2 linked regions of the Colwellia sp. M166 genome follow. The main gene of each other region encodes a partner of the protein of the gene in region 2 in a complex. Links are inferred from orthologs where the notes say so. Each region holds a gene or a part of one and is shown on either strand. Other genes may lie near its edges.

What was found.
Region 1: the proteins of accA (region 2) and accD are in contact, whole or in part, in a solved structure (PDB 8UXZ), measured with the Escherichia coli proteins. The link is inferred for Colwellia sp. M166 from one-to-one orthologs.

What each region holds. Positions count from the first base shown.
Region 1 is NZ_CP040755.1:1,362,878-1,365,964, forward strand. What follows is about bases 1-2,755. They hold accD (acetyl-CoA carboxylase, carboxyltransferase subunit beta), read right to left. Parts: upstream 1,930-2,755; coding sequence 1,072-1,929; downstream 1-1,071. Other genes in these bases: folC (bifunctional tetrahydrofolate synthase/dihydrofolate synthase), read right to left, coding at 1-1,061; truA (tRNA pseudouridine(38-40) synthase TruA), read right to left, coding at 2,087-2,755. In the rest of the region: more of truA, read right to left, coding at 2,756-2,869; FGD67_RS06145 (FimV/HubP family polar landmark protein), read right to left, coding at 3,003-3,087.
Region 2 is NZ_CP040755.1:138,020-141,309, reverse strand. The notes cover bases 333-3,290. They hold accA (acetyl-CoA carboxylase carboxyl transferase subunit alpha), read right to left. Parts: upstream 2,311-3,290; coding sequence 1,354-2,310; downstream 333-1,353. Other genes in these bases: dnaE (DNA polymerase III subunit alpha), read right to left, coding at 2,363-3,290; tilS (tRNA lysidine(34) synthetase TilS), read right to left, coding at 333-1,261. In the rest of the region: more of tilS, read right to left, coding at 1-332. UniProt on the Escherichia coli protein: Component of the acetyl coenzyme A carboxylase (ACC) complex. First, biotin carboxylase catalyzes the carboxylation of biotin on its carrier protein (BCCP) and then the CO(2) group is transferred by the carboxyltransferase to acetyl-CoA to form malonyl-CoA.

The sequences.
Region 1 (3,087 bases), 1.2 Mb from region 2 along the record:
TCAGCTAAAAGCGCTGACACGGTATTGCTAATGTCTTTATCAACAAGCATCCCTAACACTGCATGCACTTTAGGATAGTTTAGCTCACGCAACTTTTTCGCTAAGTATCGTGCCGCTTGTGGGTTATGACCAACATCTAAAATAATATCACCGTCAAGCGTGAACCTCTCCATTCTTCCGGCTACTTTAGTTTCGGCGATAATCTGATTTAAAAACTGGCTAGTGAGCAATAAGCTGAGTTTATCCGCCAAAAGCTCTAGCACCATAATAGCCGTTACGACATTATCTTGTGGAATGTGGCAAGTACTTAGCGCCGAGAAATTATTTTTATCACTAGACCAAGACCAACTAGCGTTGTCATCAGCCAACTTAGTTGTAAAACTTTGCTCACGAAAAAATGCCTTAGCGGCAATATTATCAGCGTGAACTGCTAATGATTTAGGCGGCGTTACATCGCCAATAACCACAGGCGTATTACTTCGCATAATGCCTGCTTTCTCAAAGCCAATAGCCTCTCGCGTATCACCTAAAAATGCCTGATGATCTAAGTCAATAGTGGTAATTACCGCAATATCAGCGTCAATAATATTGGTTGCATCTAAGCGTCCACCCAAACCAACCTCTAGAATAATAACATCAGGTTGTTCAGCCATTAACACAAGCAAGGCCGCTAACGTTGTGTATTCATAATACGTTAACGTAATATCACCACGGGCGCTTTCTATGGTTTCAAAGGCACTAACTAAGGCATTATCATCAACCTCACAACGGTTAATCCGCAAACGCTCATTAAAGCGCTCAATATGAGGTGAAGAATAAACCGAACAGGTTAGGCTCTGGGCTAAAAAAGCATTTTCTAAAAATGCACAGGTTGTACCTTTACCGTTGGTGCCGGCCACGGTTATCACTGTTGAGTGCGTAAAATCAATATTGAGTTTTTTTGCTACAGTATTGATACGTGCTAAGCCAAGATCAATTTCGACTGAGTGAATACTTTCTAAATAAGAAAGCCATTCAGTAAGATTGCTCTTAAATGAATGGCCTTTAATCATTTTTGACATGAGTTTACCGTTATGGTGCTGGGCTATCTTGTCCCATAAACTTTGCAAGCATACGCGCTAAAGTGCTACGCATTTCACGACGATCAACAATTAAGTCTATCGCGCCTTTTTCTTTCAAGAACTCACTGCGCTGAAAACCTTCAGGTAACTTTTCACGCACGGTTTGTTCGATAACACGTGGGCCAGCAAAACCAATCAAAGCTTTAGGCTCAGCAACATTAATATCACCTAACATTGCTAAACTGGCCGAAACGCCACCCATAGTTGGATCAGTTAATACTGAGACGTATGGTAGGCCTTTTTCACTCATTTTTGCTAACGCGGCACTGGTTTTTGCCATTTGCATTAATGAAAATAGCGCTTCTTGCATGCGTGCACCACCACTGGCTGAAAAGCATACAAACGGTATATTATGTTCTAAGCAATATTCAACGCCTTTAACAAAACGAGCACCAACAACCGAAGCCATAGAGCCACCTAAAAAAGCAAACTCAAATGCTGCAACGACGATCGGTTGCCCATGAAGTTCACCTCTCATAACGACTAAAGCATCCTTCTCACCGGTACTTTTTTGTGCTGCAGAAATACGATCTTTATAACGTTTAGAGTCTTTAAACTTAAGAATGTCTTGTGCTTCAAACTCTTCACCTAACTCGACACGCTCGCCTTGATCAAGAAAACCATCAATACGTTTACGCGCAGAAATTCGCATATGATGATCACACTTTGGACAAACCGACATTTGTCGGTCTAACTCAATTTTATATAGAACCGCGTTACAGCTAGTACACTTACTCCAAACACCTTCCGGAATATTTCTTTTTTGTGTCGACTTTGCTTTCGGGAGAATTTTTTCAATCCAGCTCATAATATATTTTTTGCCTATGCACGAGAAATTCAATAATTGTTCAAAATACAACCATTAAATATAAAATTTTACTATTCACATATATAACTTTGAATTAGACCATAGAACACCTATACAATTATAGGAAAAACTGGTCTGTTTTCTTTGTTATCACTGATTATAGTAGAAACAATGGTCCTGGGCTACGCTTTGGAATAGCAAACTCTTCAGGGTAATCAACATCAACAAAGTACAATCCAGCTGACGGCGCTGTTATACCCGCAACACAACGATTTTTTGCCTCTAGTACTTCATCAATCCAACTCACTGGTTTTAGTTCGTGACCAACCTTCATCAAACTACCGGCAATATTTCTTACCATATGATGTAAAAACGCATTACCTTTGACATCAATAATAACAAACTCACCTTGGCGAGAAACATTACAATGATATAACGTACGTATCGGGGAATGCGATTGACAATGCACGGTTCTAAACGAGGTAAAGTCATGACGGCCAACTAAATATTGTGCAGCTTGGTGCATTAAATTTTCATTAAGCGGGTAATGGCAAAAGCTGATACCTGAACTTAAAATAGCCGAGCGTAAACGACTGTTATTAATAATATAACGATAACGCCTAGCGGTTGCGCTAAAGCGCGCATGAAAGTCTTCATTGACCTCTTTCACCCATGATACCGCAATGTCTTTCGGTAAATTAGTATTAACTCCTAACGTCCATGCCACATCTTTTCGCACTTTATCTGTTTCAAAATGAACAACCTGATTAGTCGCATTAACACCGGTATCTGTTCGACCTGCGCATACCACCTCAATTGGCTCATTGGCTATTTTAGATAACGCCTTTTCTAGTGACTCTTGCACACTGATAACGTTCTTTTGTCTTTGCCAACCATAGTAATTACTACCGTCGTATTCTATGCCTAAAGCGTAACGCATTTTATCCTCCACTGCTAAGGTGATGGCATTATCCATTATTTTAAGCTTTTTTACCAAGCGACTATTAAATAATAATAAAAATGCATTAAAAAGGCGGCAATTTGCCGCCTTTTTTAATAAAGCTTAAAGTGAACTACTTTATATTATCTAATAATTGTTGAGCATCAAATTGTTGCTGCGCATCGCCTTGTTTAACAACATCAAGGAGAATAACTTCG
Region 2 (3,290 bases):
TGAAAGGTAGTCTTTTTCTTTGCCATGGTGGTATAGCAAGCTCTTGTAAAACCTTTTTTAATGAGCGTGAGTGTTGGCGATATTCAGGTAAGCATGTCGGGTTATTATGGCCGAAGCGAATCGTCACTAATTGCCTAACGTTAGGTTGCTTGATAGCTGTTTGCCAAGTAGTGTCAGTGTTACTAGTATTTGAGTTTGTCGATATACTCACGGCTCCTAATTGATCAGGAAGTGCAACACTCACTGATGGCTCAGTCGCTAAGGTATCTACATCAATGGTATGCTGCCATGACGAAATATCTTGATAAATATGAGTCAAATACAGCTCATGCTGAAACCTTCTTAAACAACAATTAGCGAGTTGAATAACCGGCGATTTATCATTATTGGCATTAAGCTGCTGACATATTTGTGCCAATTGCTGCCCTGTGGGCATTAACAGCTGATGATTCGCTAAAAAATGGCGTAAAAGATTTTTCAGTCGAGCTTCGCTAAGGCTATTAAGCTTAACAATCGATAGTTTGTCTGGCGCTGTCTGGCATACTGTTAAATCCTGCTCTGCCAATTCATTCAGTAACTGTTGCGCTTCAAAACAATGCCGAGCACTGCGTGCAATGGTTTTATTGATACTTGGCCAACGCTCAGATAATGCGGGGATAATTTGATGACGTAAAAAGTTACGATCGTAGTGTTCGTCAGTATTAGACTCATCTTCAATCCAACTCAGCTCATGTTGTTGTGCGTAAGAAAGGATTTCGTCACGTGACACAGATAACAAGGGACGCAGTAAATTATGCTGCGCTAACACTGAATTTTCAGGCATTGCTGATAAGCCTTTTAGACCAGAGCCGCGCTTTAATGCTAATAAAAAAGTTTCTGTTTGGTCATTAAGATGATGGCCGGTAACAATAAACGCCGGCTCAATACTTGCCTGTATTAGCACTTGATAACGGGCATCGCGCGCTATCGCTTCTAAGCTTTGTTGCGGTTGTTTTTTTAGCTGTAATTTGCGAGTAATTAACGGTAAAGAATACCGATCACATTGTTGTTGCGCAAAGGCTTGCCATGAATCGGCATTTGGACTTAAACCATGGTTGACATGGCAGACAACAATGTTATTTGATAACTGTTCTCGCTGTTTTAGTGTTGCTAGTGCAACGAGCAACACTTGTGAATCAACACCACCGCTATAAGCTATAATAATTTTTTTCTCTGGCGCGCTGTTAAAGCACTTTACCAGAGCTGATTCAATAGTATTCACAGAGTTTAAAAATATCGCCAAAGAGTGTTATTAAGCAAAGCTATAAGAAGCCAAAAGTAAAAAACGACCTTAATAGGTCGCTTAATATAAAATTAACAATAACCGAATGACATTAATTTATCATAGCGGCTTTCAATTAACTCTTCACTTGAAAGCTTATCAAGTTCAGCAAGATCAGATTTTAAGGCTTGCTTAAGATATGCCGCCATTTGATCCATATCGCGATGCGCGCCACCTAAAGGCTCTTCAATCACACTATCAATAAGACCGAGTTCTTTAATACGTTTGGCGGTAATACCCATAGCTTCAGCTGCTGTTGGTGCTTTTTCGGCAGTTTTCCATAAAATAGAGGCACAACCTTCAGGGGAGATCACTGAATAAGTAGAATATTCAAGCATATTGACTTTGTCACCAACACCAATAGCTAAAGCGCCACCAGAGCCACCCTCACCAATAACAGTACAAATAATCGGCACATTCAAACGTGACATGACTTTTAAGTTCATGGCAATCGCTTCACTTTGACCACGCTCTTCAGCACCAATACCAGGATAGGCTCCAGGCGTGTCGATGAAAGTAATAATTGGCATTTTAAAACGCTCTGCCATTTTCATTAGGCGTAGAGCTTTACGATAGCCCTCAGGACGAGGCATACCAAAGTTGCGCTTAACCTTTTCATTAGTAGAACGACCTTTTTGATGACCTATAATCATCACAGGACGACCATCTAAACGTGCTGTACCGCCAACAATTGCTCTATCATCAGCATAAGCTCTATCACCTGCCAATTCATCGAATTCAGTAAAAATACGAGGCAAATAATCTAACGTGTATGGACGCTGAGGATGACGGGCAACACGCGCAGTTTGCCATGGATCTAAGCCAGAGAAAATCTTTTTAGTTAGCTCATTATTTTTCTCTCGTAACTGAGAAATTTGCTCTTCTAAATCAAGATCTAGTTCTTGGCCATTGTTGACCAATTGTAATTCTTCAATTTTCGCTTCAAGTTCCGCAATTGGAAGCTCAAAATCTAAAAAATTTAATGACATATGATTACTCTTACCTATGTTGTCTCTGAATAACGTTATTAATAAACGCTACCTATTTAAATTTTAACTCGACTTGCTCTTCACCCAACAGGGTTTTCAAATCGTATAATAGCTGGTCGCTTGGCGATACACGCCACTGTACCCCTAACTCTAGCATACCTTGCGCCTCATCTCTTTGATAAAAAACGCGAACGGGGCAAATCCCTTCTTTATAAGGTGTTAACACCTCCGTAAATCGTTCGATAAAACGCCCCGAAAGCTGATTTTTATCAATTTGCAAATCCAATGATGCGACATAATTTTCGCGAGCATCAGCAATGGTCATAATATCTCGGGCAGTCATTGTAATACCACCAGAGTAATCATCAAAGCTGACCTGTCCGCTACAGACCAAAATAGCATCAGAAATCAGCAATTCTGCAAATCTATCATAGTCATCTGGGAATAATCGTATATCCATTCGAGCACTTTTATCATCAAGTGTCACTAACGCCCAACGACGACCACGTTTATTCACTAACACCCGCACAGCTAAGACTAAGCCCACAGCTACGGTAGTTTTATCTTTATTTGTCGGCTGTAAACTTCCTAAACGCCCTGTTGCATAGCGCCTAATTTCACTTAAATAGCGGTTAATTGGATGACCGGTTAAATATAATCCTAAAGTTTCTTTTTCACCATCAAGCCATTTGGGCTCTGGCCACATAGGGACATCTTTAAAGGCTTGGCGGTTATCTTCAGGCTCTTCATTGATCAAACCAAATAAATCATTTTGCCCAATCGCTTGTGCTTTGGCATGTTGCTCGGCCGCTTTTAATGCTTCAGGCAAGGATTCAAATAATGCGGCACGATGAGGACCTGCTGCCGTTTTCGGGCCAAGTGCATCCATAGCGCCGGCTTTAATGAGTTTTTCTAGAACACGTTTATTGGTTTTCTTGGTATCGACACGGGCACAAAAATCAAATAAATCAACAAATTCA